One region of the Streptomyces sp. NPDC050997 genome, then DNA from elsewhere that is predicted to be linked to it. Evidence: riboswitches for the same ligand, from Rfam matches in the RefSeq annotation. Region 1 holds a riboswitch; each other region holds the start of a gene.
The links. Region 1 has a riboswitch for cobalamin ahead of AB0H86_RS17290 (ribonucleoside-diphosphate reductase subunit alpha). Riboswitches for the same ligand answer to the same signal wherever they lie in the genome.

Region 1 (7,111 bases):
GCGGCCCTGCGCGGCGAAGAACGTGTCGAGGGCCTGGGCGAGCGTGGCGCTGCCCGGTGCTCTGCCGTTCTCGATTCGGCTGATGTGGGCCTTGTCGTAGCGGACCTTCGCGCTCAGTGCGCCCTGGGTCAGTCCGGCCTGCTCGCGGAGCCGGCGCACTTCGGCGCCATAGCCGACGGAACCGCGGGCCGCGGCGGCTCCGGGGCCGGATTCGGGCCCCGGTTCGGGTCCGGATTCGGGTGCAGGTCCGGGTCCGGATTCGGGTCCGGGTCCGGGTGCAGGTCCGGGTCCGGATTCGGGTCCGGGTCCGGGTGCAGGTCCGGGTCCGGATTCGGGTCCGGATTCGGGTCCGGATTCGGGTGCAGGTCCGGGTCCGGATTCGGGTCCGGGTCCGGGTGTCTCCGTGTCGTCCCCCTCATCGCCCCCGGCGTTCCCGCCTGTTGCCGATTGCCCACCGCTTCGGCAACCGGCAACCCCCTCTTCCGCACCGTCGAACCCTGGCCGCACCTGCTACACCTGTCATCACGCCGTCGCATTCCGGAGTCGACAACTTACCCGGAGTGACGGCGCGTTCAGCGGGCGCGTGTGACGTGCGACGACGCGGGTTGTGCGCCGCTGTTCCGTTTCCCCGTCCACCACCTCACCGGAGGTCTCCGTGCACCGTCATGCCCTGCGCTGCCTGATCGCGGCCGCCCTGCTCGCCGCCCCCGCCCTCGCCGACTCCCCCGCGGCCGCGGCGGCCACAGCCGCTTCGCCCGCCGTGCGGACCGCCGCCGCGCCCAGCCCCGTACGCCAGGCCATCGTGGACCGCGCGAACCGCGCGCTGACCACCGCGCATCTCTACAAGGAGACCCGCAACGGCCCCGTCCGGCTGAGCAAGCCGGGCGACTCTCGCAACGACAACTTCCTCGGCGGCGGGAACTTCAACGAGTACAACGGCTTCAACGGCGACGCGTGGTGCGGGTACTTCGCGAACGCGATGTGGGCCAACTCGGCTGCGGCTCCCGACAATCACAAGTCGTCCCGGGCCTGGGAGACCGGCGTGGGCGGCCGGTTCCACGCCTACCGTCCCGGGCAGCCGCCACAGCGCGGGGACGTGATCGTGTGGCACAACCACGACAGCCGTGCCCCCCGGGGCCATGTCGCGGTCGTCGTGGCGGTCGGCGGCAGTGACGGCCGGTCGGTCACCACCATCGAGGGCAACGCGGGCCGCGGCTCCGACAGCATCACGATGAAGACGTACCGCTGGGTGGGCGCCCAGGGACCGAAGCTGCCGGGCCGCAACAACAGCACGCTGAAGGTACGGGGCTTCGCCTCCCGCAGTTGATCCGCACCCAAGGGCCGCCGGAGGAAATCCGGCGGCCCTTGGCCGCACCCCTGGTGCACACTCCCGGCATGGACCTCGTGATCCGGCAAGCAGCCCCCGACGAATACGACACCCTCGGCGAGATCACCGCCCGGGCCTACCTCCTGGACGACCTCCTCCTCTTCGGCGAGAGCGACTGGTACCTCGGTGAACTGAAGGACGTGGCCAAGCGCGCCGCCGCCGCGGACGTACTGGTGGCCACCCAGGGCGAACAACTCCTCGGCGGCGTCACCTTCGTACCGTCCGGCGGACCCATGGCCGACATCGCCCGCACCGGAGAGGCCGAGATACGGATGCTCGCGGTCGCCCGGGAGGCGCGCGGACGCGGAGCCGGCGAGGCGCTCGTGCGGGCCTGCGTCGACCGGGCGAGGGCCACGGACGGCTGCGTCCGGATCGTCCTGTCGACCCAGCACACGATGGGCTCCGCCCACCGCATCTACGAACGTCTGGGCTTCGTCCGGCTCCCCGAGCGCGACTGGAACCCGATCCCGGACCTCGACGACCTCACGCTGCTCGCTTACGAGTTGACGCTGTGAGTTGACACTCTGCCACGCTCAGAAGTCGGGCGCGACACAACATATGGGGGTGCTGTCGCCACCCGGCACAAGATGTATGCTCGTGCTCGCTGTCGCCGCAGGGGAATCCGGTGCAAATCCGGAACTGTCCCGCAACGGTGTACTCATGCGTGCAAATGCCCGCATGAGAGTCAGTCCGAGGACCTGCCGACAGTGCGCCCGGCCATCAGGCCCGGGTGCCCAAACGTCCGGGCCTCGTGGAATGGGCCGGTGGACGCGACGCCGTGTGCGCTCGTGTGCTGCCCCCTGCCCGCTGTGAGGCCCCCTGCCGAGCGAGGGAGAGCCCCCACGTGACCATCGCGCCAGCCGATCCGGTATCAGCGACAGCTCCGGTGGAATCCGACGGCCCCGGAACCGCGTTGCTACGGATCCTTGCCGAGCTGACCGCCGACCTCCCCGACGCCGAACCCGGCCGGGTCGCCGCCGCCGCGCTGCGTGGCCGGTCCGCGCGGGCGGACGAGTCGGAGCTGCGCGAGCTGGCCACCGAGGCGGCCGCCGGTCTCATCTCCGAGGACCCCGTCTACTCGCGGCTGGCCGCCCGTCTGCTCACGATCAGCATCCGCGCCGAGGCCGCCTCCCAGGGCGTCACGTCCTTCACCGGCTCGGTCGCCGTCGGACACCGGGAAGGCCTGATCGCCGACCGTACGGCCGAGTTCGTACGCCTCCACGCCGACCGCCTCGACACGCTGATCGACACTCAGGCGGACGACCGCTTCGGCTACTTCGGGCTGCGCACCCTGCACAGCCGCTACCTCCTGCGGCACCCGATCACCCGCCGTGTGATCGAGACGCCCCAGCACTTCATGCTGCGGGTGGCGTCCGGCCTCGCCGAGGACGACACCCACCGCTCCGTCGACGAGGTCGCCGCGCTCTACGGGCTCATGAGCCGCCTCGACTACCTCCCGTCCTCCCCCACCCTCTTCAACTCCGGCACCCGGCACCCCCAGATGTCGTCCTGCTACCTCCTCGACTCCCCCAAGGACGAGCTGGACTCCATCTACGACCGCTACCACCAGGTGGCCCGGCTCTCGAAGCACGCGGGCGGCATCGGCATCGCGTACTCCCGCATCCGCTCCCGGGGTTCGCTGATCCGCGGCACGAACGGGCACTCCAACGGCATCGTCCCGTTCCTGAAGACCCTCGACGCGTCGGTCGCCGCCGTGAACCAGGGCGGCCGGCGCAAGGGCGCCGCCGCGGTCTACCTGGAGACCTGGCACTCCGACATCGAGGAGTTCCTGGAGCTGCGCGACAACACCGGCGAGGACGCCCGCCGTACGCACAACCTGAACCTCGCGCACTGGATCCCGGACGAGTTCATGCGGCGTGTGAACGCCGACGCGCGGTGGTCGCTGTTCTCCCCCTCCGACGTTCCCGAGCTGGTCGACCTGTGGGGCGAGGAGTTCGACGCCGCCTACCGCAGGGCGGAGGAGAACGGCCTCGCGAAGAAGACCATCCCCGCCCGTGATCTGTACGGCCGCATGATGCGCACCCTCGCCCAGACCGGCAACGGCTGGATGACCTTCAAGGACGCCGCCAACCGCACCGCCAACCAGACGGCCGAGCCGGGCCAGGTGGTCCACTCCTCCAACCTCTGCACGGAGATCCTGGAGGTCACGGACGACGGGGAGACGGCGGTCTGCAATCTGGGCTCGGTCAATCTCGGCGCCTTCGTCAGGAACGGGGACATCGACTGGGAGCGCCTGGACGAGACCGTCCGCACCGCCGTGACCTTCCTCGACCGGGTCGTCGACATCAACTTCTACCCGACCGAGCAGGCGGGCCGCTCGAACGCCAAGTGGCGTCCGGTGGGCCTCGGTGCGATGGGTCTGCAGGACGTCTTCTTCCGGCTGCGCCTGCCCTTCGACTCGCCCGAGGCCAAGGCGCTCTCCACCCGTATCGCCGAGCGCGTCATGCTCGCCGCGTACGAGGCCTCCGCCGACCTCGCCGAGCGGAGCGGCCCGCTGCCGGCCTGGGAGAAGACCCGTACCGCCAGGGGTGTCCTGCACCCCGACCACTACGACGCCGAGCTCGCCTGGCCGGAGCGCTGGGCGGCCCTGCGCGCCCGGATCGCCGCCACCGGCCTGCGCAACTCCCTGCTGCTCGCCATCGCGCCCACCGCCACCATCGCGTCGATCGCCGGCGTGTACGAGTGCATCGAGCCGCAGGTCTCCAACCTGTTCAAGCGGGAGACCCTGTCGGGTGAGTTCCTCCAGGTCAACTCGTACCTGGTGAACGACCTGAAGCGGCTCGGCGTCTGGGACGCGCGTACCCGGGAGGCGCTGCGCGAGGCGAGCGGCTCGGTGCAGGACTTCACCTGGATCCCCGAGGACGTACGGGCCCTGTACCGCACGGCCTGGGAGATCCCGCAGCGCGGCCTGATCGACATGGCCGCCGCCCGGACCCCGTTCCTGGACCAGTCCCAGTCCCTGAACCTGTTCCTGGAGACGCCGACCATCGGCAAGCTCTCCTCGATGTACGCGTACGCCTGGAAGTCGGGCCTGAAGACGACGTACTACCTGCGCTCGCGCCCGGCGACCCGTATCGCCCGCGCCGCCCGGGCCCAAGCCCCGATTCCCGTCCAGCAGCCGGCCCCTGAAGACGCGGTCGCCTGCTCCCTGGAAAACCCCGAGTCCTGCGAGGCCTGCCAGTAATGAGCCCCACCCGTGACCAGAACCTGCTCGACCCGGGATTCGAGCTGACCCTCCGCCCCATGCGCTACCCCGACTTCTACGAGCGCTACCGGGACGCCATCAAGAACACCTGGACCGTCGAGGAGGTGGACCTCCATTCGGACGTCACCGACCTCGCGAAGATGACGCCGGCCGAGCAGCACCTGATCGGCCGCCTGGTCGCGTTCTTCGCGACGGGCGACTCGATCGTCGCGAACAACCTGGTGCTGACCCTCTACAAGCACATCAACTCCCCCGAGGCGCGCCTGTATCTCTCCCGGCAGCTCTTCGAGGAAGCGGTCCACGTCCAGTTCTATCTGACCCTGCTGGACACCTACCTCCCCGACCCGGAGGACAGGGCCGCCGCCTTCGACGCGGTGGAGAACATCCCGTCCATCCGCGAGAAGGCCGGGTTCTGCTTCAAGTGGATCAACGAGGTCGAGAAGCTGGACCGGCTGGAGACCCAGGCCGACCGCCGCCGCTTCGTCCTCAACCTCATCTGCTTCGCCGCGTGCATCGAGGGCCTGTTCTTCTACGGCGCCTTCGCGTACGTCTACTGGTTCCGCAGCCGGGGTCTGCTGCACGGCCTGGCCACCGGCACCAACTGGGTCTTCCGTGACGAGACGATGCACATGAGCTTCGCCTTCGACGTGGTGGACACCGTCCGCAAGGAGGAGCCGGAGCTGTTCGACGACCGGCTTCAGCAGGAGGTCACCGACATGCTGACGGAGGCCGTCGAGGCCGAGCTGCAGTTCGCGCGCGACCTGTGCGGTGACGGCCTCCCGGGCATGAACACCGACTCGATGCGGCAGTACCTGGAGTGCGTCGCCGACCAGCGCCTGACGCGCCTCGGCTTCGCCCCGGTGTACGGCTCCGAGAACCCCTTCTCCTTCATGGAGCTGCAGGGGGTTCAGGAGTTGACCAACTTCTTCGAGCGGCGCCCGTCGGCGTACCAGGTCGCGGTGGGCGGCACCGTGGACCTGGACGAGGACTTCTGATCCTCGGACGCCTCACGGTCCTTCTGGGCCTCCCTGATCTGGCGGTCGATGCGCCTGTCGCGCAGGATCCCGACCACTGACGGGAGGGCCAGGAGGACGAGGATTCCGAGGGCGGTGAGCATTCCGATCAGTCCTTCTGTCTGTGCGCTAGTCATGACACCACTGTCACGCCGGAGACTCCTTACCAACAGTGGCAGGACTGCCGCACACCATCGATTTACTGCCACTTCCGAGGCATACTGGAAACATGCTGCGCAACGTGGCCGCCGTCCTGCTCGACGGCGTGCACCCCTTCGAACTCGGCGTCGTCTGCGAGGTCTTCGGCATCGACCGGAGCGACGAGGGCCTGCCCACCTACGACTTCGCGGTCGTCTCGGCGGAGGGCCCCTCCCTGGCCACGCACGTCGGCGGCCTCACCGTCTCCACGCCGTACGGCCTCGACCGGCTGGAGGAGGCCGATCTGATCGCCGTGCCGGCCGGGAGCGACTACGTCACCCGGACCTATCCGCCCGAGCTCCTCGACGCCCTGGTGCGGGCCGTGGAGCGGGGCGCCCGGGTGCTCAGCGTCTGCTCGGGCGTGTTCGTGCTGGGCGCCGCCGGGCTGCTGGAGGGACGGCGGTGCAGTGCGCACTGGCGGCAGGCGGCGGAGCTCGCGGCGCGCAATCCGGGGGCGTTCGTCGAACCGGACGTGCTGTACGTCGACGCCGACCCGGTGATCACCTCGGCCGGTACCGCCGCCGGGATCGACGCCTGTCTGCACATCGTGCGCAAGGAGCAGGGCCCCGAGGTCGCCAACAAGATCGCCCGGCGGATGGTCGTACCGCCGCACCGGGAGGGCGGGCAGACCCAGTACATCGAGCGCCCGTTGCCGCGGTCGCAGTGCGACACCGTCGGCGAGGTGCTCGTGTGGATGGAGCGGCACCTCGACGAGGAGGTCACCGTCGAGCAGCTCGCCGAGCGCGCGCACATGTCACCGCGCACCTTCGCCCGTCGCTTCCAGCAGGAGACGGGGACGACCCCCTACCGCTGGATCCTGCGACAACGCGTACTGCTGGCCCAGCGGTTGCTGGAGGGGACGGACGAGACGGTGGACGCGATCGCCGGTCGCACAGGGTTCGGCAACGCGGCCGCGCTGCGCCACCAGTTCGTCCGGGCGGTGGGGACCACTCCGAACGCCTACCGGCGCACGTTCAAAGGCCCGGAGACCGCCACCGAAGCGGGCGCCGAATCCGGTACGGACGCCGCCTGACCCCTCAGCGGGCGCCCCGTCGCCTCTTCCCGTCCCCCGTCTCACCCCGTCACCGCGGCACCGCCTTCAGCAGCAGCCGCTTCGGCCGCAGTGTGATGCCCACCCGGGTCGACTCGTCGGCCTCCGGGAGTCGTTCGAAGCGCCACCGGGGGATCACGGTCGCCAGGATGATGCCGAGTTCGGCCACCGAGAAATGGTCGGCGGGGCATTTGCGGTTGCCCGCGCTGAAGGGACCCATCGCGTACTTCGGCACC
Region 2 (7,111 bases), on a different contig from region 1:
GCTCGTTCAGTTCCTCGGCCAGGTCGCGCAGTCCGGCCGACTGCTCGTAGGTGTCGCGCCAGGTGATCCGGTCGAACCGGTCCGCGACCACGGCTGCGGTGTGCCGCTCGGGAGCCGCGGCGGACAGGCCCAGCCACTTCCCGGCCGGGCTCGCCAGCTCGTCGAGCCTGCTCGGTGTCCCGCCCATGGTCCCGGTCCCTTCCTGATCCCCTCCTGGTCCGCCGGTGTTCAGAGTTGAGCCTGCACCGTGCTCGCGTCCACGCCGAGGGCCTCGGTGAGGACGCGGGCGCGGACGGCGCGCTGGCGGCCGGTGACCCGGTCGATGGCGGCGGTGGAGCGGCCGGCGCCCGCCGCCTCCGCGCGCAGCTTCTCCAGGCGCTTGCCCGCCATGGCGAGCCTGTTGTGGGCCTTCTTGATGACCCACTCGCTCAGCGCCTCGCGGGACTGCCCGGCCATGGCGTCGAGTTGGGCCTCCAGCTCCTCGATGGTGTCGGCCAGGTCGAGCGCCTCCTTGGCGTCGGGGTTGACCAGGTGCAGCACCTCGCGCTCGACGGTCGGGCGCTGGGCGGGGGAGTCCCACAGCACATGGGTCAGCACCGACAGGTCGCTCTCGGCGACCGCCGGACGGCCGTCGAGGTACGCGGACGCCTGGAGCAGGCCCACCGCCTGCCGCCAGCGGCGGTCGGAGGCGACGAGTTCCTTGCGGCGCAGAGCGGCCCGCAGTGTGCACATCGCGTCCACGATCGCGTCGGGGACGTCCACGGCCGGCACGGCTTCGGTCACCGCGTGCTGTAACGCGGCCAGTTCGATGGTGGTCCGGGTCGGCGCCGCCGGGCGACTGACGGCGGAGCGGACCAGCGCGGCGAAGTTCGAGGGGTCCGCGAGGTACCCGACCTCTATGCGCACCAGCAGCCGGTCGTAGATCGCGGCCGAATCCTCACCGCCTGGCAGTTCGTTGCTCGCGGTGATGGCCCCGATCAGGGGGCAGTGGATCGGCTCGCCGCCGCTCTCGGGGTGGTAGATCCGCTCGTTGAGGTAGCCCAACGTCTCGTTCAGCGCCGCCGTGGAGCACTTGAAGATCTCGTCGATGAACGCGACATGCGCGGTCGTGGCACGGCCGTCGTAGACCTGGCGGTACTCGCCCCGGGCCAGCGCGGCGACGTCGATGGGACCGAACATCCTCGTCGGCGCGGTGAACTTCGACAGGAGGATCTCCCAGTACGACGCCCCCTCGACCCTGCCCGTGAGCTCCCGGGCCAGCTCGGACTTCGCCGTTCCGGGCGGGCCGAGCACCAACGAGTGCCGTCCGGCCAGCAGCGTCACCACCAGCGTCCGCACCACGTCGGCCCGCTCGTAGAAACGGTCCGACAGCTCGTCGCCGATCGCCCGCATCCTCCTGGCCGTGTCCTGCGCGTCCATGCTCAACTCCTTGCCCGTGGCGCCCTGTTGGGCTGACGAGACGACCCCCTTGCCCGAGCAAGATAGCGGTCGACCCCGACACCGGAGCGCGGACATCCATCGCCCCCGGCGACAGACACAGGCACAGGCACAAGCACAGGCACAGGCACAAGCGAGCAGCGGGCAACGTCACGAGCGGCGGCCCCGCCGGAAGAGAACCTCACTCCTCCGGCGGAAAAACCGGCTCCCCGCTCCCCAGCAGCGTGATCATGATCGCTTCCACCGGGCAGCCCTCCGCCGCCGCGAGGATCTTCTCGTTGGCGTCGGCTTCCGCTCGGACGGGGCGGGACTGGCGGCCCGCGTCGAGGCGGAAGCCGTCGGGGGCGTGGTGGAGGCAGCTCGCGGAGCCGATGCACAGGGAGCGGTCGACCTCGATCTGCCAGCGGTCGCCCGCCCCCACGCTCGACTTCGCTCGCGCGGGAGGTGCCCCCATCGGTCAGCCCTCCCAGCCCGCCGGGAGGTGGATCATCTTGTGCTCCAGGTACTCCCCGTAGCCCTCCGGCCCGAACTCCCGTCCCAGCCCGGAGTTCTTGTAGCCGCCGAACGGGCCGAGCATGTCGAGGCTGAAGGTGTTCACCGAGTACGTTCCGGTACGGACCTGTCGGGCGATCTCGATGCCGTGCTCGACGTCCGCCGTCCACACGCTGCCGCTGAGGCCGTAGTCGGAGTCGTTCGCGATCTTCAGCGCCTCGGACTCGTCGCCATAGGGCAGCAGACAGATCACCGGGCCGAAGATCTCCTCGCGGGCGATCCGCATCGAGTTGTCGACGTCGCCGAAGAGGGTCGGTTCGACGTACCAGCCCCTGTCCTGGCCCGGCGGACGCCCGCCGCCGATGAGGATCTTCGCGCCCTCCTCCTGGCCGATACGGATGTAGTCGAGGTTGCGTCGCTGCTGGCGCTCGGCCACCAGCGGGCCCACCTGTGTCGTCGGGTCCAGCGGGTCGCCGACCACCAGCGCGCCGGCCGCCGCCGCGAGGGCCTCGGCGAACTCGTCGTAGCGCGACCGGGGCAGCAGGATGCGGGTCTGCGCCACGCACGCCTGCCCGTTGTTCATCCAGGCCGCCGGGACGATCCCCGCCACGGCCGTCTCCACGTCCGCGTCCGGCAGCACCACCGCCGCCGACTTGCCGCCCAACTCCAGTGTCACGCGGGTGAGATGGCGGGAGGCGACCTCCATGACCCGTCGGCCGGCGGCCACCGAGCCGGTGAAGGAGACCTTGTCCACGCCCGGGTGCCCGACCAGGTACTCGCTGACCTCGCGGTCCGCCGGGAGAACGGAGAGCACACCCTCCGGCAGCCCGGCCTCACGGGTGATCTCGGCGAGCAGATAGGCGTCCAGCGGCGACTCGGGCGACGGCTTGAGCACCACCGTGCAGCCGGTGAGCAGCGCGGGCGCGAGCTTGGCGGCGGCCACGAACTGCGGGACGTTCCAAGGGGCCACGGCGGCCACCACTCCCACCGGCTCGCGCCGGACGAGGATGCGGCCGAGCACGCCGTCGCGTGTCTCCTCGTAGGTGAAGTTCCGCGCGACCGTGATCGCCGAGTCCCACACCATCATCGCGCCGAGCGCCTGGGCGAGGACGCTCCAGGAGTACGGCGACCCGTTCTCGGAGGAGATCACCCGGGCGATCTCCTCGTGCCGCACGGCGATGGCGTCCTTGATCCGGGTGACCACCTCGATCCGCTCGTCCAGCGACATCCTCGGCCAGGGACCCTCGTCGAAGGCCGCGCGCGCGACGGCCACCGCCCGGTCCACGTCCGCCGTCGAGGCGTGCGGCACGCGTCCGATGACCTCTTCCGTGTGCGGGGAGATCACCTCGATGACGTCCGCGCCCAGGGGGTCGGTCAACTCCCCGCCGATGAACAGCTGTCCGTGTTCCACGAGCTCGGTCATGGCGACTGCCTCCCCGGAGCGGCTTTCTCTGACGGTTCATCAGATAGGGAACTGATACCAGTTCCACTCGGAGGAGTCCACGGGCGGGACACGGGCGGGACACGGGCGGGACAGGCACGAGAAGGTCGTCCCGGGCTCCCATCGAAACGCGTTCTAGTTATACTCGGCCTCCCATGGCCGGAACACGGCGATCACGCGGCGATTGGGGAGCCCATGGCGCAGGTGAACGACCACGGCGGCGGCGTCCGGTCCCTCAGGGTCCCCATCCCGGACAACCCCCTCGGCCACACCCTGGTGTACGTCGTCGACACCGACCGCGGCCCGGTACTGATCGACACCGGCTGGGACGACCCGGCCTCCTGGGACGCCCTCGCGGACGGGCTGACCGCCTGCGGCACCTCCCCCGACGAGATCCACGGCGTGGTGATCACCCACCACCACCCCGACCACCACGGCCTGTCCGGCCGGGTGCGCGAGGCGTCCGGCGCGTGGATCGCGATGCACGCGGCGGACGGCGCGATCGTACGGCGGACCCGATCGACCCGCCCCGAACGCTGGTTCACCTACATGACGACGAAGCTCGAAGCCGCCGGCGCCCCCGAGAACCACGTGGCGCCCCTGCGCACCGCACGCCACCGCCCGTTGCCCGGGCTGGCCCCCGCGCTGCCCGACCGGGAGATCGTCCCCGGCGAACTCCTCGACCTCCCGGGCCGCAGGCTGCGCGCGATCTGGACCCCGGGCCACACCCCGGGCCATGTCTGCCTGCACCTGGAGGAGGAGCATCCCGCCCGACTCCCGGGCCACGGCCGCCTGTTCTCCGGCGACCACCTGCTCCCCGAGATCACCCCGCACATCGGCCTGTACGAGGATCCCGACGACGCCACTGTCACCGACCCCCTCGGCGACTACCTCGACTCCCTGGAGCGCGTCGGCCGCCTCGCCCCCGCCGAGGTGCTCCCGGCCCACCAGCACGTCTTCACCGACGCGGCGTCCCGCGTACGGGAGTTGCTCACCCACCACGAGGACCGCCTCACCGGCCTGCTGACCCTCCTGGCCGAGCCCCTCACCCCCTGGCAGCTCGCCGAGCACATGGAGTGGAACCGCCCCTGGGAGCAGATCCCCTACGGCTCCAGGAACATCGCCGTCTCGGAGGCCGAGGCACATCTGCGCCGACTGGTGAAGCTGGGCCGGGCGGAGGCGGTCCCGGGGACCGAGCCGGTGACGTACGTGGCCGTGTGAGTACGTGCCCTGAGGTGCGACACCTCGCGTCCGTAGTGCTTCGTCACCCCCGGGCGGCCCCCGTAGGGCGTTTCCTACGGGCCGGTAGAGTAGCCAGGTCGTCATCACGCCCGTACGGGGGGAAGCCGGTGTAAATCCGGCGCTGGCCCGCAACCGTGAGCCGCCGTCGAAAGCGGCGAGCCGGATTGCCCCGTACGGACGTGACCGGCTCACGTGCACCGGCGACCGGCCGGTGTGCGGCACCGTCGAGGTATACGGAGCCGAGCCGCCGGGGTGTCCCGTGCTGTTTGACTCCCCTCAGGGAGAGGCACCCGCCGATCATGAACGTCCGCCGCAACGCCTCGGTTCTGGCCGCCGCCACCGCCGTGATCGGCGCCGTCACCGCGCCCGCCGTCGCAGCCGGCCCGTCCCCGTCCGCGAAACCCGCGCTCCCCTCCGGGCTCTACGGCAGCACCGACCCGACGTACGACGGCGTCTGGCGTCAGTCCCTCGCGCTGCTCGCCCAGCACACCGTGGGCGTGCGGCCCGCCGCTTCGGCGGTGGACTGGCTGACCGGGCAGCAGTGCGCGAACGGCGCCTTCGCGCCCTTCCGCGCGGACGTCTCCAAGGCGTGCGACGCCAAGGTCATGGTCGACACCAACAACACGGCCGCCGCTGTCCAGGCCCTCACCGCGCTCGGCGGCCACCAGGCCGCCACCGGCAAGGCCGTCGCCTGGCTGAAGTCGGCGCAGAACACGGACGGCGGCTGGGGCTACACACCCGGCGGCGCCAGCGACACGAACTCGACGTCCGTCGTCGTCGGCGCGCTGACCGCCGTAGGGGAGAAGCCCGCGCAGGTCAGGAAGGGCGGTCGGTCGCCGTACGACGCCCTGATGAAGCTGGCGTTGCCGTGCAAGGGCGCCGGTACCGGTGCCAGTGCCGGTGCCTTCGCCTTCCAGCCCGACAAGAAGGGCACGTTGGCGGCCAACGCGGACGCCACGGCGGCAGGTGTCGTGGGCGCGCTCGGAAAGGGACTGGTGGTCGAGCCCGCCGCGCGGGACGAGGCCGCCGCCTGCTCGGACTCCGGCTCGCTCGCCCCGCGGCAGGCCGCCGCCAACGGCGCCGCCTACCTCACCAAGGCGCTCGCGAAGGACGACCACCTCATGTCCGCCCTCCCCGGCGCCACCGACCAGCCCGACTTCGGCAACACCGCCGACGCCGTCGTCGCCCTCGCCGCGCAGGGCGGGGCCGGGCGGGCCGCCGGGCCCCTGAAGTGGCTGGAGCGGAACTCGTCGGCGTGGGCGAAGCAGAGCGGGCCGGCCGCCTACGCCCAACTGGTCTTCGCCGCGCACGCGACCGGCACGGATCCGCGTGACTTCGGCGGCACGGACCTGGTGAGGCAGCTCAACGCGACGGGGCCCGCCCCGCGGACGGCGACCGCGCGGTCCGGCGAGTCCGGCGAGAGCGCCGAGTCCGCCAAGGGCGACGACTCGGACAGCGGGAACATCTGGTGGATCGTCGGCGCGGGTCTCGCCGCCGGAGCGGGCATCGGCTTCCTCATCAGCGGCCGCAACAAGAGGAAGCGGCCGTGACCCGCCGCCGTGCCGGCACGTTGTTCGTGACCGTCCTGTTCCTCCTGGTGGGGGCCATGGGCCAGGCGCAGGCCGCCGGTTACCGTTACTGGTCCTTCTGGGACCGCGACGGCGACCAGTGGGCGTACGCGACCCAGGGCCCCTCCACCGCCCGCCCCTCCGACAAGGACGTCCAGGGCTTCCGCTTCGCGGTGAGCGAGGACTCCGGCGACGCGGCACAGCCGCGCGGCACGGCGGACTTCGGCACGATCTGCGCGGACTCGCCCGCGCGCGCCGGCAAGAAGAGGGTGGCCCTGGTCATCGACTTCGGCACGGGGACGGACGCCCCGTCCGGCGAGAGCCCGCCGACGCGACGAACGGCATGCGCCGTCGTCTCCCCCGACGCCACGACGGCCGAGGCCCTGGCCTCGGTCGCCAAACCCCTGCGCTACGACACCAACGCCCTGCTGTGCGCGATCTCGGGCTACCCGAGGACGGGATGCGGGGAGCAGGTGGCGACGGGAGGGACGCCGGGGGCCACGGCCGAGGAGCAGACCCCCAAGGACGAGAAGGGCTCGGCGGGCGGGGGGCCTTCCGTGGGCCTGTTCGCGGGGGTGGCCGTTGTCGCCGTACTGGGCGCGGCGGCGATGTGGCAGGCGAGGCGGCGCGGGGAGCGGCGCGGGGATGCGTCGTAGCCGCGAGTGGTCCGGCCGCCGGTACCAGCGCCGGGCGGTGCTGCACCCCGGTGCCTGGTGGCTGTGGGCCCTGGGCCTCGGCACCGCCGCCACCCGCACCACCAACCCGCTCCTGCTGGCCCTCCTCATCGCCACCTCCGCCTACGTCGTGGCCGCCCGCCGCCCCGACACCCCCACCGCGCACTCCTACTCCGCGTTCGCCAAGCTCGCCGTGGCCGTCCTGCTCATCCGCCTCCTCTTCGCCGTGGTCCTCGGCTCCCCCATCCCCGGCTCGC
Region 3 (7,111 bases), on a different contig from region 1:
ACGACGACGGACGACCGCTGCGGTACGAGTCCGCGGGTGTCGGGACGATCAAGGTCACCCTGCGCAAGGGCGAGTCGGCCCTCATCACCGCCAAGGGCGACCGTCCCGACCTGCGGATCACACCCGTCGAGCCGAACGAGGAGGCGCCGCGCTGGGGACTGCCCGGGTGACCGGTGTCCCACCGAACGACGCCGTCCGCGCTCTCGGCGGGCCTGTTTCCGCGTTCTCGTGGGCTTCGCGGCACCCCGGACCTGGTTCCCAACTTCACGGCGGCTACGCCTATCTCAGCGACTCCGGCGTTGAGAAGATCGTCGGTGACCGTCGTGTCCAGCAGCTCCTGGAAGGAGTCAACGAGATCATGCGCGTCATCATGGCCCGGACCCTGGCGGAGGCACCCGGATGACCGGCAGCGAGGAACCCGTCCTGCTGCACATCACCGGTCGGGCCGCCCACATCACCCTCAACCGCCCGAGGGCCATCAACGCCCTGAACCACGCCATGGTGCGCCGTATCGACGACGCACTCACCGCATGGGCACACGATCCGGCCGTGGAGGCCGTCGTCGTCACCGGCGCGGGGGAGCGTGGCCTGTGCGCGGGCGGCGACATCCGTGCTGTCCACGATGACGCACGCGACGGGGACGGCACCGCCTCGGCCGCGTTCTGGCGGGACGAGTACCACCTCAACGCCCGCATCGCCCGCTACCCCAAGCCGTACGTCGCCGTCATGGACGGCATCGTCATGGGCGGCGGTGTCGGCGTTTCCGCGCACGGCCGCGTCCGGGTGGTCACCGAACGGTCGAGGATCGCCATGCCCGAGACCGGTATCGGGTTCGTGCCGGACGTCGGCGGCACCCACCTGCTCGCCCTCGCCCCGGGCGAACTGGGCACCCACCTGGCGCTCACGGGGGCGCACATCGGTGCCGGGGACGCACTGCTGTGCGGGCTCGCCGACCACTACGTACCCTCCGTCTCACTCCGGCAGTTCGTCGACGACCTCGCCGAACTGCCCGTCCGGGACGCCCTGGACCGTCACACGCGGCTGTCGCCGGAGGGGGAGTTGGCCGGCCACCGGGAGTGGATCGACACCTGCTACGCGGCTGACACGGTCGAGGAGATCGTCCATCGGCTGCTCGCCCAGGGCGACCCGGCCGCGAAGGAGACCGCGGAGACCCTGCTGTCCAAGTCGCCCACCGCTCTCAAGGTCACCCTGGCCGCCCTGCGCCGCGCCCGGCGGCTCGGCCCGCTGGAGCGGGTGCTGGAACAGGAGTACCGCGTCTCCTGCGCGGCCCTGACCACCCCCGACCTGGTCGAGGGGATCCGCGCCCAGGTCATCGACAAGGACCGCACCCCGCGTTGGTCGCCGGCCACCCTCGACGAGGTGACCGACGTCGACGTCGAGCGCTTCTTCACCCCGCTCGGCGAGCGTGAACTCGCTCTCCCCGGGCCGGAAACCACCACGTAGTGGCCTGAAGCGGCGGCCCGGTTCCGCCATCGGTGACCGGCGAACGGTCGGTGATCCGGGTCACCTGGCGGGCGAGAACGGCGTCACGCCAGGTGGTGCGGTATTGGCCATGGACCCGACACACGGTACCGTCGCTGTGATATTGACGACGGCATCGGAAGCCGGTGAGAATCCGGCACGGTCGCGCCACTGTGGACGGTGCCCCCCGAGGGGGCGCATCGCGAGTCAGACCCGTGGCCGTCGTCATGTGCACCACCGAGATGGGACGCGAACTCCCAGAGGAGGCCCTGCCATGGCGCAGCATGTCGCCCAGCCGACAACCACCACCCCCGTCGTTCCCGCCAAGCTCCCACTGAAGGCCATCGCCCCCTGGGCGGTTTTCTTCGGCATCCTGATGCTGGTCCTGCTGTACTTCGTCGGCGCCGAACAGGGCGCCACCTCAGTCGTCTCCGGCGAGAACGTCCACGAGTGGGTTCACGACGCCCGCCACCTCCTCGGCTTCCCCTGCCACTGATTCGAGGGACGCCGCACACCCATGAACTCCGCAACAGTAAGAAACCTGCTCGTTCGGGGCATGCTCGCCGGCCTTGGTGCCGGCGTGCTCGCCCTGATCGTCGCCTATTTCCTCGGTGAACCGAGCATCGACAGCGCCATCGGCTTCGAGGAGTCCCACGCCCCCGCCCACGAGCACGAGGTCGAACTCGTCTCCCGCTCCCTGCAGTCCACCGCGGGCCTGGCCACCGGCGTCCTGATCTTCGGGGTGGCGTTCGGCGGCATGGCCGCTCTCGCCTTCTGCTTCGCGCTCGGCCGCGTGGGCCGATTCAGCCCGCGGGCCACGGCGCTGCTCCTGTCGGGGGCCGCGCTGCTCGCCGTGTACGTCGTGCCGTTCCTGAAGTACCCGGCCAACCCGCCCGCGGTCGGCGACCATGACACCATCGGTCAGCGCACCACGCTGTACTTCCTGATGATGGCGCTCAGCGTGCTTCTCGCGATCGCCGCGGTGATCGCGGGCAAACGGCTCGCACCGAGGCTGGGCACCTGGTACGCCACCGTCGTCGCCGTGCTCGGCTTCGCCGTCGTGATCGGGCTGGCGTACGCGTTCCTGCCCGCCATCAACGAGGTGCCGAGCGACTTCCCGGCCGCCCTGCTGTGGCGGTTCCGCCTGTCCGCCCTCGCCATGCAGATCACGCTGTGGGGAGGCTTCGGCCTAGTCTTCGGCGAACTGGCCGAACGGCTGCTGCACCCGAAGCCGGCCACGGTGTCCGCGGGCACGGCGGTAGCCGCCCCGCAATGACCTGACCGACACGACGAGAGGGCCCGCGGAACCGTCCGGGGGCCCTCTCGCGTTCTTCGGGTTGGCAGTTCCGGCCGGGGGCTGCGACCGGGCAGGCGCGATACCCGGTGCATGCACGGCATCGCGCGGCACCGCCGAGGCCGTACCGGCGGACGCGGACACCGATTGCCTGCGCTGGGCGATCGCGGCGCTGCCGCGCCGTCACCGGGGCACGGCGTCATGAGAACCCTGTTGAGTCAGCTCCACTCAATGGTCCGCGACCGCCCCGACGGAGTCCGGCGGGTGCCCGAGCCGCAGGTTCCAGCGGCCGCCGCGCCCACTGATCGTGGTGGCCGTCAGCGGTGGCACGTCGAGCCGCCAGAAGGCCGCCGAGGGCGCCCCCAGCACGTGGACCACCGCGGCCCGCACCACCTCCGGCTCGACGACGGCGAGCGTACGGCCGCCCGTGTCCTGGGACGCCGCCAGCCAGCGCGTCACCCGCCCGCACATGTCCTCCACGGACTCCCCGCCATGGGGCGCGGACTCGGGATCGGCGAGCCAGCGGGCCACCGCCTCCGGCTCACCGGCGCCGACCTCGGCCAGGGTCAGGCCCCGCCAGCGTCCGACATCCAGTCCCGCCAACTCCGCTGATTCCGCGCCGTCGAGACCCAGTGCGGCAGCCGTCTCGCGACAGCGCACGGTGGGAGAGACCACGACACGCACAGCCGCCGGCAGGGATCCGGCCACGGCACGGGCCCGCTCCGCCCCGCCGGCGTCGATCGAGCCCCCGTCGTCGAAGCGGGCCTGACGCAGCGACGAGCTCATCGCGGGCGAGACGAAGGTGACACGAGCGGTCACGTGGTGGCTCCTCCTGCTGCGGTCATGGGTATGGAACCCCACTTCTGGACGCCGAGCGCGCGCCCCAACTCGCCGACCGCGCGGTCGAGTTCCGCGACCGCGACCGCGACCGCGACCGCGGCGGCGACGTCGTCGAGCGCGACGGAGGCGCGGAAGCCCACGAAGCGTCGAGTGCCCCACCGCGCGCCGCGTCGGTTACGCGTCGGCCTTCGCGGGCTGCTCCTCGGACTTGGCCGGTGCTGCCTGCTTCGGCGCGTCGGGGGCGGTGTAGAAGACGGACGATCCCTGCTTCGAGCGCTGCGCCTGGCTCTTGGCGACCAGCCCTTCGAGTGTCGTGCGCACCACGGTCGTCTTGACGCCCCGCTCGGGGTGGGCCTGGTCAAGGGCGGTGGTGATCTCCGCTGCCGAACGCGGTTCGTTCTGCTCGACGAGGTGACGGCGGACCAGGTCGACGAGCGTCGGTTGGGCCGACTTCGTGGTTGCGGGCTTCCCCGCGGCCGACTTCCCCGCGGGCTTCTCGGCAGCCGACTTCCTCGCAGGCTTCTCGGCAGCAGGCTTCCCAGCGGTCGTCTTCACCGCGGCCGGCTTCTTGGCTGCGGCCGGACCGGGCTGAGGGCCGGTCTTCTTCGTCCGTGTCCGCTTGCCCGTGCCGGACCCGGTGGCCGGCTTCCTGCGGGGAGCGGGCACCGCGACGCTGTCCGACGGGGCGGCGGGCGCCGCGGATGCCGGCGCTGTGCCGATCGCCTGCTGGATGTTGGTCAGAACCGTGTGGTCGGCCTGGATGGCTGCCAACTGTTCCTGCAGCGCGGCGATTTCGCCACCGATACGGTCTTGCTCCTTGGCGTTGCGCTCGAGGTCGGCGGCCACTTGAGCGGTGTACTGCGATGTCAGTTCGGTGACTGAGGCGTTCTGCGACATGGGTGCACACAACCTTTCCTCGGCTTGGGGCCGAAGTCGAATGGACTGCCACACGAGCGTGCTTCGGGCGGATGCCTGCTGGGCGGCAGTCATGTACAAGGCGCGGGGCCCTGTCGTAGCGATAGTACGGACAACAAGAGCGTGTTGTTCTCCTCACGCAGGTCCCAGCACTGACATGAGTGTTCTGCGGGGCGATGACGGGACCCATACATGTGAGTCGTCCACCTGTCCCGGCACCTGTCCCGGCGCCTGTCCCGGCGCCTGTCCGGCGGACCATGCGCAAGGCCACGGTGACTGACACACATATCCGGTGTGCGAGGATCCCTCCGCAGGTGGCGATGACCGTAGCGGTGACATCAGTGGGTGACGCAGGCCACAGGAACTCCTCCCGGGTCGCGGAGAGAAGTGGTCGTGAGGGATTCAGAAAATGATGTGCGCCGCCGTGTGCGGGAGGGGGACCGTGAGGCGTTCGCCCAGCTGTACGACGAGTTCGCCCGCGCCGTGTACAACCACGGCCTGCGCTTGACCGGCGACTGGTCGACGGCCGAAGAAATCATGTCCGACACGTTCCTGACCGCGTGGCGCACCCATGAACGCGTGCAGGAGGACGGTGGCTCCCTGCTGCCCTGGCTGTTGGGCATCGCCACCCACAAGGCCGACAACGCCCGCCGGGGAGCGCGCAGACGGCAACTGTTCCTGGCCCGTCAACCGCAGCCACGTGTGGAGGAGGACTTCGCACCCCGGACGGTCGGACGCATCGACGACGCACGGTACCTGCGTGCCGTCCAGGCCGCCCTGGGCCGACTCAGACGACAGGAGCGGGAGGTACTTGCCCTGTGCGTGTGGTCCGGCCTGGACTACCAGCAGACGGCCGAAGCCCTGGGCATCGCCGTCGGAACCGTACGTTCCCGACTGTCACGTGCCCGCAGGAAGCTCGCCCACCTCGCGGCAGAAGACCGGGAACCACCCACAGCCCGCGGAGAGATGACAAGTGCGGCCGCGATCGCGGCCCTGCCCGTACGGGAGGAGCTCACATGAACGACAAGGCCACTGGGGCCTCCCCTGAGCGGCACGGCGACCGCGACGAGATCGCCCGCCTGCTGCCGGCCCCCGCCGACTGGGACCTTCCGCGCGAGCAACACCTTCGTCACAAGGACCTCTTGATGCATCACATCGACCACGACCAGGTCGCCCCTGCCCGGCCGGCCCGTCGGCTGCTGCGACCCGCGGTGCTGGCGCCGGCGACCGCTCTGGCCCTGGCCTGCGCGGTGACCGCGGGAATCACACTGACCGACGGTGACCGGGGGACCGCCGGCACCGCATCGCACCGTGCGGCCACGGACATGCAGCCGGCCGCGGCGCTCCTGGAGCGGATCTCCGACGCCACGGAGACGCACGCCGACCTCACGGTGCGCGACGACCAGTTCGAGTACACCAGGGAGAAGGGCAACGGGGCCGACCTGACCAGCGGGAAGGCTGTCCTCGGCCCGCTGGTGGACCGTGAGGGGTGGCTAGCGCAGGAACCGGGGCCCCTGCGGAAGCTCGGCATGATCCGGGAGGACGGTGAAACCCTCCCCATCAACGCCGAACTCGGTGACATCAACGGCACACCGGCCGGCTTCGGCCGGCCCACCTACCACTGGCTCAGCTCCCTGCCCACCGACCCCGACAAACTACTGGCCTATCTGTACGCCAACACCCCGGCCGCGGAGAGCCGGGAGCGCGACCAGGCGGTGTTCGAGGAGATCGGCTCCCTGCTCGGTGGGATGATGCCGCCCCGTACCGCCGCCGCCCTCTACCGGGCATCCGCGAAGATCCCCGGCGTCACCCCGGCCCCCAAGGCCCGCGACGCGATCGGCCGCCAGGGCCTCGGGATCGCCCGCGACGACACGCGCTACGGCGTCCGCACCGAGTGGATCTTCGGCAAGAAGGACTACTCCTTCCTCGGCTCCCGCACCTATCTGACCAAGGACGCCCCATACGCGAAGGCCGGCGCGCTGCTCTCCAGCGTGGCCGTACTGGAACACGCCGTCGTCGACAAGGTCGGCCAACTGCCCGGCGACGCGAAGCGCACACAGAACAAGCGCCAGAACTGACCGTTCGGCCGCCGGAGGCGTGTGCCCCGGCCGCCGGCGGCCACGTGGGCGGCGATGGTTCGCAGGACCAACGCCTCAGCGCGCGGCGGCACAGAGCCGCCGCGCGCTGAGGCTCAGGCCCCGGTTCGCTCCACGGGAATCCACAGCTCCGCGTCCGCTTGCGCCGCGTCCTGCGACAGTTGGGTCCGCAGGATCTCGGGCCCCGGCCGGCTCCGGTACGGATTGGATGGGAACCACTGGGTGAACACGTCGCGCCACAGGTACTGGAGTGCCTGCGGGAACGGCCCGGAGTTCTCGAAGACGGCCCATGTCCCGGACGGGACGGTGAGTGAGTCCATGTCCTCGGGCACGGCGGCGCGGGTCACCACGCCGTGGTAGTAGTCGAGTTCGGTTCCCTCGGCGCGGCTTTCGTCGAGGTTGTCACTCACCGAGACGATCCCCTTCGGCGCCTGATCGGACAGGCTCTGGATCCGCTGCAGCGTCTCCTGGCCGATGCCCCGGA
Region 4 (7,111 bases), on a different contig from region 1:
GAACCACGCCTGGTAGTCGGCGAGCGGCACCCGCGCGGGCGCGCCGGCCAGCTGCTCCTCCGTCAGCCACTCCACGTCGTGGCCACCGGCGTTGATCAGCCGGTGGATCAGCTCGTCACCGTTGTCGGGGTGGCCCTCGACGACGTATCCGGCGTCCCGGAGCGAGTCCAGCACCCGTACCGCCGAAGCGGGCGTGTCCAGACCCACGGCGTTGCCGACGCGTGAGTGCTTGGTCGGGTACGCGGTGAAGACCAGCGCGAGCTTCTTCTCGGCGTTCGGCTTGTGCTTCAACTTCGCGTGCCGTACGGCGATTCCGGCGACCCGCGCGGCCCGCTCGGGGTCGGCGACGTACACGGGCACCTCGTCCGGACCCTGCTCCTTGAAGGAGAAGGGGACCGTGATCAGCCGCCCGTCGAACTCCGGGATGGCGACCTGCATCGCGGCGTCCATGGGGGAGAGCGCGGCGTCGGACTCGTCCCAGGCCGCGCGGGACGACGTAAGGCAAAGCCCTTGCAGCACAGGCACGTTGAGGTCGGCCAGCGCGCCGATGTCCCACGCCTCCTCGTCACCGCCGGCCGACGCCTGCGAGGCGTGTGTGCCGCCTGCGGCGAGGACGGTGGCGACCAGGGCGTCCGCCTTCCCCAGGATCTCGTACAGCCCGGCGTCGGCACCGCGCAGCGAACCGCAGTACACGGCAAGGGCGTTGGCGCCCTTCGCCTCGATCGCGTCGCACAGGGTGTCCACGAAGGCGGTGTTGCCGGACAGGTGATGCGCCCGGTAGAAGAGCACACCCACCGTGGGGCGACCCTCGATGAAGGCACGCTCGCCGTGGACGCCGAACTCGGCCATCTTCTGGGGCTCTTCGAAGCCCTCGCCGGTGAGGAGGACGGTGTCGGAGAGGAAGCGGGCGAGTTCGGCCAGGTTCTCCGGCCCGCCCTCGACGAGATACCGCAGCGCCTCGGCCACGACACCGGCCGGCACCGACGACTCGGCCATCAACTCCGCGTCGGGAACGCTCTCTCCGCCGAGCAGCACGGTCGGAATCCCGGACGCCTTCAGCGCCGCCAGCCCGTCCTCCCAGGCCCGCTTGCCACCCAGCAGTCGTACGACGGCGATGTCCGAGCCCTCGAGTAGTCCCGGAAGTTCCTCCGTGACGTCCACCCGGGTCGGATTGCCGATCCGGTACGACGCACCGGAAGCGGCCCGGGCCGCCAACAGGTCCGTGTCGGCGGTCGACAACAACAACACTGTGCTCATGCGGGCGCTCCCGGTGGAATGAAAGGCAGTCCTTGCGGCGCACCGGACTCGATGAGCCGCCACAGCGCGTCCGTGTCCGCGTGCTGTTCGATCAGGTCGCCGAGCCGGTCGAGCTGCTCCTCGCGCAGCGCGGCGAACGAGGTGTCGGCGGCCGGCACGAAACGGCGGCCCGCGGCGGCCGCCACCTCGCGCAGGAAGGCCCGCCGGAAGCCGTCCGACTCCAGCGAGCCGTGCCAGTGGGTGCCCCAGGTCTGGCCGACCCGGCAGCCGTCAAGGAAGGGGTCGCCTCCTGAGATCTCGGCGACCCCGTGATGGATCTCGTATCCCTCGACGTGCTCGCCGAGGGCTTCCCCGACCGGTCGGGTGAGGGTCTTCTCGCGGTCGAACCGCACGCGGACGGGAAGGACTCCGAGCCCTTCGACCTGACCGGCGCGCGACTCGACCTCGTCGTCGATGTGTTCGCCGAGGATCTGGAAGCCTCCGCAGATACCGAGAGTCGGCCTCCCCTCGGCGGCCCTTCTGACGAGCGCGTCCGCCAGTCCCCGCTCGCGGAGCCACTCCAGCGCGCGGACCGTTCCCCGGGTCCCGGGAATCACCACGAGGTCGGCGTCGGACAGTTCCTCCGGTCGGTCCACGAACCGCACCACGACACCCGGTTCGGCTGCCAGCGCGTCCACGTCGGTGAAGTTGGACATGAGGGGAATCGCGCAGACGGCGACCCGCAGCACGTCCTCGCCGACGGGCGGGGAGACGTTCGACTCCCGCACGGTTCCGCGCAGCGAGACGCGCAGTCCGTCCTCCTCGTCGATCCCGAGCCCGTGCCGGAAGGGCAGGACGCCGTACGTACGCCGCCCGGTGAGCCCGTGCAGCATGTCGAGCCCGGGCTCCAGCAGGCTGACATCCCCCCGGAACTTGTTGACGAGGAACCCGGCGACGAGTTCCTGGTCCTCGGGCGAGAGCAGGGCGACGGTCCCGAAGAAGGAAGCGAAGACGCCCCCGCGGTCGATGTCACCGACCACGAGGACGGGAAGCCGAGCGTTCCGCGCGATGCCCATGTTCACGATGTCGGTCCGCCGCAGGTTGATCTCGGCGGGAGAGCCGGCCCCTTCACAGATCACCGCGTCATACGTGCCCCGCAACTCCGCGAGACAGTCGAGGACGGTCCCGAGCAGCCGCTGCTGCCGCCCTCCGTGATAGCCACGCGCACTGAGCTCCCCGACCGGCTTCCCGAGCAGCACGACCTGACTGCTCTGTTCACCGCCCGGCTTCAGCAGCACGGGATTCATCAACGCGGTCGGCTCGACGCGGCAGGCCTGTGCCTGCATGGCCTGCGCCCGCCCGATCTCCGCGCCCTCCCGCGTCACGAACGAGTTGAGGGACATGTTCTGCGCCTTGAAGGGCGCGACCTTGACGCCCTGCCGCACCAGCCACCGGCAGATCCCCGCGGTGATGACGCTCTTGCCGGCGTCAGAGGTGGTGCCGGCGACGAGGAGACCACCGTTCACGACGTTCGCCCCCTAGTGAGCAGCCGCCCGGCGACGCTGACGCCGAGAGCCAGGAGACCGACGTGCCGGGACAGCCGTACGGCCCGCTCGATGTCGTGTGTGGCCACGGCACGCCCCTCTCCGTTGAGCACCGGCCGATGCTCCACCCGCCCCGCATAGGACAGGGTCCCGCCGAGCCGCACCCCCAACGCCCCCGCGAACGACGCCTCCACGGGCCCCGCGTTGGGACTCGGATGCTGTGCCGCGTCGGCCCGCCAGGCGCGCACGGCGCCGCGCGGATCGGGTCCCGCGAGCGTCGCGAGGACGGCGGTCAGCCGTGCCCCCGGCCAGCCCGCGACATCGTCGAGCCGCGCGGACGCCCATCCGTAGCGCCGGTATCTGGGCGACTTGTGGCCGACCATCGCGTCGAGGGTGTTGACGGCCCGAAACCCGAGAAGCCCGGGCACCCCGCCCACGGCTCCCCACACCAGCGCCCCCACCACGGCATCGGAGGTGTTCTCGGCGACCGACTCCACGACCGCGCGCGCGATCCCGTCGGCGTCGAGCGCCTGCGGATCCCGCCCGCACAGATGCGGCAGCCGCGCCCGCGCCCCGGTGACGTCCCCCGCCTCCAGCGCACGCCCGATGCTCCGGGCCTCCCGCGTGAGTGAAGTCCCGCCGACGACGGCCCAGGTGGCGGCGCCGGTCAGCGCGACGGAAGCGGCGGGTGAGGTACGTACGGCACGAGCGGCCGCGGCCCCGAGCGCGACGGCGCCACCGGCGCACACGGCGGCGTGCAGCGCGCCCCATCCCCGGTGGTCCCGCCACAACACCCGTTCCACGGCACCGGCGGCCCGCCCGAACAGGGCGACCGGATGCCCACGGCGGGGATCGCCGAGGAGCAGGTCACCGAGGAGGCCGGCGGCGGCGCCGTACGCGAAGACGCGATCGGCACGCATGGACTCAGCCGACCGCTGTGACAGACGGGGCGCTGCTACTGCATCTCGAACGGCAGCCGAGCATGGCGATATGTCCTCACTCAGGGTGTCCACGCCCTGGTTCGACGAGACCGGCGGCGAGAGTTCCTGGCTCCCGGGGCTTTCTCCCCGGTCACAGTGGCGGGACCGCGCCGGAATCTCACCGGCTTCCTCTTCTGCCTCCGTACATGGCCCCGGCAGTCCACCACGGGGTTGGAAGGGCCGTCAACTTGCCGTTGACCTGCGAAGGGAGAGTGTGCTGAGACCCACACGCGAGTGGTCACAGCCGTCACAGACGACGTGGGGTGGGGGGGGGGGGGGGGGGCCCCCCCCCCCCCCCGGGGGGGGGGGGGGGGGGCGGCCCCCCCCCCCCCCACCCCACGTGGTGTCCTGGTGTCGCAGGTCAGACGACGATCAGCGAGATCCCGTACGCCACCGCCGCCGCGCACGCCGCGAAGCACACGTACGCGCCGGTGACCGCGAGGGTGGCGGAGTCGCCCTGGGCCGTGGCCCGTTCGCGGTGCGACAGGCCCATGATGCCGAGGGTGAACAGGGCCACGAGGGCCACGGTGACCACGAGGCTGACGCCGAAGACGGAACCGAGGGCCGCCCAGTCGATCTTCATGCTGCTTCTTCCTTCATGCCGGTGGGTGCCTGGGTGGCCGGGCTCAGACGGTGGTCGCGGCCGACGGGGCCGCGGGGTCGGTGGCCTGGGCGGCCGGGGCCGGGATCGTGGCCGTGAGGTCCTCGGTGACGTTGCCCGCCGGGGGCGGGGCCACAGCGGCGATCGCGGTGGTCACCACGCCGGCCGGTTCCCCGGTCTCCTCGGGCTCGTTGACGTTGTTCGCGTCGATGACCTCGCGACGGGAGACCTTCCAGATGGCCGCGCTGGAGGCGATCAGGAAGACGGCGACGAGGGCCGTGCCGAAGTTCCCGAGCCCGGTCACGTACTCGGCGAGCGCGCCGACCAAGGCCGCGGCGGGCAGGGTCAGACCCCACGCCACGAACATCCGGGTCGCCGTCGACCAGCGGACGACCCCGCCCTTGCGGCCGAGGCCCGCGCCCATCACCGAGCCGGAGACCGAGTGCGTGGTGGAGAGGGAGAAGCCGAGGTGGGAGGAGGCCAGGATGACCGTGGCCGCGCTGGTCTGGGCGGCGAAGCCCTGCTGCGGCTGGAGTTCGGTCAGGCCCTTGCCCATGGTGCGGATGATGCGCCAGCCGCCGAGGTAGGTGCCGAGCGCGATGGCCATGCCCGCCGACAGGATGACCCAGGTGGGCGGGTCGGAGTCGGGGGCGACGGCACCGCCGGCGACCAGGGCCAGGGTGATGATGCCCATGGTCTTCTGCGCGTCGTTGGTGCCGTGGGCCAGGGAGACCAGGCCGGCGGAGGCGATCTGCCCGGCGCGGTAGCCCTTTTCGGCGGCCTTGCCCTCGGCCTTCCGGCCGAGCGAGTACGACAGACGGGTGGCCAGCATCGCGGCGAGGCCCGCGACGATCGGGGCCGCGATCGCCGGGAGCAGGACCTTGGTGACGAGCACGTCACCGTGGACCGCGCCCATGCCCGCCGAGGCGATGGTGGCGCCGATCAGACCACCCATGAGGGCGTGCGAGGAACTGGAGGGAAGGCCCACCAGCCAGGTCAGCAGGTTCCAGAGGATCGCGCCGACCAGGGCGGCGAAGATGACCTCGGGACGTATGCCGCTCTCGTCGACGAGACCCTTGGAGATCGTGTTGGCGACCTCCACGGAGAGGAAGGCACCCACAAGGTTCAGCACGGCGGACATGGCCACCGCGACCTTGGGCTTGAGCGCGCCGGTCGAGATGGTCGTGGCCATCGCGTTGGCTGTGTCGTGGAAACCGTTCGTGAAATCGAACGCGAGCGCGGTTACGACCACAATCGCGAGGATCAGCGAGAAGTTTTCCATTTACCCAGGCAATCGTTCGAAGTCATTGGCCGGACGAACGTAGGTAACCTGGATGAACGGAAGATGAACTGAAGCAGGCCGCACGGTGTCCGGGAGCGATGGTTATCGCACCGCCCGGCCCGGCCGGGCCCCACCGGACCCACGCGGCCCAAGTGCCCCTTGGCTACGTGCCCTTGGCGAACTCTCTCAGCTGGTTCAGGGATCCGTTGAAGAGATTCTGGTCGCCCGGCAGGCTACCGCTGTTGTCGTACTGCCAGAGGGTCCAGAACGACCATCCCGCGGGCAGCGTTCCCGCGTCCGCCGAGTTGTAGCGGGCCACCCACAGCGAGTGGTTCGAGGCGAAGGCGCGGCTGCCGCCGGTGCAGGTGTTCCACCAGTGGGTGGTGGTGTAGATCACCGGACGGCGGCCTGTGAGCCGCTTCACCTCGTCGCTGAACGACTTGATCCAGCTGACCATCGCGGGCTTGCTCAGGCCGTAGCACTTGTGCCGCTTGTCGTACGGGTTGTACTCGATGTCGAGCGCGGGCGGCAGCGTCCAGCCGTCGGCGCTCCAGGTGCCGCCGTTGCGTACGAAGTACGCCGCCTGTGTCCTGCCCGACGACTTGTCAGGCAGCGCGAAATGGTACGCCCCGCGGATGATGCCGGCGTCACGCGCCCCGTTGTACTGCCGGCCGAAGTGTGGGCTGCGATAGGTGTGGGACTCGGTCGCCTTGACGTAGACGAACCTGGCGCCCTTCGTCCTGGCCTTCGGCCAGTCGATGTCCTTCTGGTGGGAAGAGACGTCGTGTCCCTTCGGTGGGCCCGCCGCCGAGGCCGGTGCCGCGGCGAGTGCGGTACCCCCTACGGTGAGCGCCGCCACGGACGCCGCGAGGGCGCTCCCGCGGCGGCGGAACGGTGTGCGATCACGGGCCATATGTCCCCCCGGAATGGCGACGTGCACGACAAATCACCCAGAGGTTACTGGAAGATCATCGAATCCTCGGCGATCTCCGGCCAAGCGGTTGAAAGGGGCCGTGTACGCCCATATGCGCCCTGTCGGAGTGGCGGATTCCGGCCTAAAGTGCCCTCGCCCGGCGGCGAGTTGACGCCGGGGCTGGCAGGATCGGCTCATGGTCGAGGATCAGCGGGACCCGCGGGGCGTACGAGACGCGCGTGAGGGCGCACGGGATGTGCGGGAGCCACAGGGGAGGAGCGTGCGCCCCGAGGAGGCACACGCCTGGGAGGCGCTCGTCGCGACCGCCCGCCGGACGGTGTCCGACGGACTGGTCGTCGGCACCTCCGGCAACGTCTCCGTGCGCGTCGAGGACACCGTGCTGGTCACGCCCTCGGGCGTGCCCTACGACCGGCTCACGCCGACGGACGTCACCGGCGTCGACCTCGACGGCCGCCAGGAACTCGGCACGCTCGTCCCCACCAGCGAGTTGCCCATGCATCTCGCCGTCTACCGCTCCACCGACGCCCGCGCTGT

Region 2: another riboswitch for cobalamin. It lies ahead of AB0H86_RS25155 (prenyltransferase/squalene oxidase repeat-containing protein); the one in region 1 lies ahead of AB0H86_RS17290 (ribonucleoside-diphosphate reductase subunit alpha).
Region 3: another riboswitch for cobalamin. It lies ahead of AB0H86_RS09695 (CbtB-domain containing protein); the one in region 1 lies ahead of AB0H86_RS17290 (ribonucleoside-diphosphate reductase subunit alpha).
Region 4: another riboswitch for cobalamin. It lies ahead of AB0H86_RS38795 (cobalamin biosynthesis protein); the one in region 1 lies ahead of AB0H86_RS17290 (ribonucleoside-diphosphate reductase subunit alpha).

Annotation. Positions count from the first base shown of each region.
Region 1 covers NZ_JBFAGK010000006.1:444,825-451,935, reverse strand. Annotated here, with positions in the region: gene AB0H86_RS17305 (helix-turn-helix domain-containing protein) at 1-159, opposite strand, end outside; gene AB0H86_RS17300 (CHAP domain-containing protein) at 656-1,327, shown strand; gene AB0H86_RS17295 (GNAT family N-acetyltransferase) at 1,396-1,902, shown strand; cobalamin riboswitch at 1,962-2,108, shown strand; gene AB0H86_RS17290 (ribonucleoside-diphosphate reductase subunit alpha) at 2,232-4,592, shown strand; gene AB0H86_RS17285 (ribonucleotide-diphosphate reductase subunit beta) at 4,592-5,608, shown strand; gene AB0H86_RS17280 (helix-turn-helix domain-containing protein) at 5,856-6,857, shown strand; gene AB0H86_RS17275 (cytochrome P450) at 6,907-7,111, opposite strand, start outside.
Region 2 covers NZ_JBFAGK010000011.1:161,086-168,196, forward strand. Annotated here, with positions in the region: gene AB0H86_RS25130 (VWA domain-containing protein) at 1-187, opposite strand, end outside; gene AB0H86_RS25135 (AAA family ATPase) at 229-1,419, opposite strand; gene AB0H86_RS25140 (ferredoxin) at 1,619-1,891, opposite strand; gene AB0H86_RS25145 (aldehyde dehydrogenase) at 1,895-3,352, opposite strand; gene AB0H86_RS25150 (MBL fold metallo-hydrolase) at 3,566-4,591, shown strand; cobalamin riboswitch at 4,682-4,801, shown strand; gene AB0H86_RS25155 (prenyltransferase/squalene oxidase repeat-containing protein) at 4,912-6,162, shown strand; gene AB0H86_RS25160 (SCO2322 family protein) at 6,219-6,836, shown strand; gene AB0H86_RS25165 (energy-coupling factor transporter transmembrane component T) at 6,826-7,111, shown strand, end outside.
Region 3 covers NZ_JBFAGK010000003.1:645,711-652,821, reverse strand. Annotated here, with positions in the region: gene AB0H86_RS09710 (glycoside hydrolase family 95-like protein) at 1-170, shown strand, start outside; partial or broken gene AB0H86_RS09705 (acyl-CoA dehydrogenase family protein) at 260-403, shown strand; gene AB0H86_RS09700 (enoyl-CoA hydratase/isomerase family protein) at 400-1,464, shown strand; cobalamin riboswitch at 1,571-1,721, shown strand; gene AB0H86_RS09695 (CbtB-domain containing protein) at 1,757-1,978, shown strand; gene AB0H86_RS09690 (CbtA family protein) at 2,000-2,758, shown strand; gene AB0H86_RS09685 (histidine phosphatase family protein) at 3,005-3,595, opposite strand; gene AB0H86_RS09680 (hypothetical protein) at 3,592-3,756, opposite strand; gene AB0H86_RS09675 (hypothetical protein) at 3,791-4,513, opposite strand; gene AB0H86_RS09670 (RNA polymerase sigma factor) at 4,946-5,551, shown strand; gene AB0H86_RS09665 (CU044_5270 family protein) at 5,548-6,609, shown strand; gene AB0H86_RS09660 (AraC family transcriptional regulator) at 6,723-7,111, opposite strand, start outside.
Region 4 covers NZ_JBFAGK010000027.1:53,200-60,310, reverse strand. Annotated here, with positions in the region: gene cobN (cobaltochelatase subunit CobN) at 1-1,257, opposite strand, end outside; gene AB0H86_RS38800 (cobyric acid synthase) at 1,254-2,762, opposite strand; gene AB0H86_RS38795 (cobalamin biosynthesis protein) at 2,759-3,700, opposite strand; cobalamin riboswitch at 3,801-3,932, opposite strand; gene AB0H86_RS38790 (hypothetical protein) at 4,122-4,343, opposite strand; gene AB0H86_RS38785 (inorganic phosphate transporter) at 4,387-5,643, opposite strand; gene AB0H86_RS38780 (lysozyme) at 5,807-6,556, opposite strand; gene AB0H86_RS38775 (class II aldolase/adducin family protein) at 6,753-7,111, shown strand, end outside.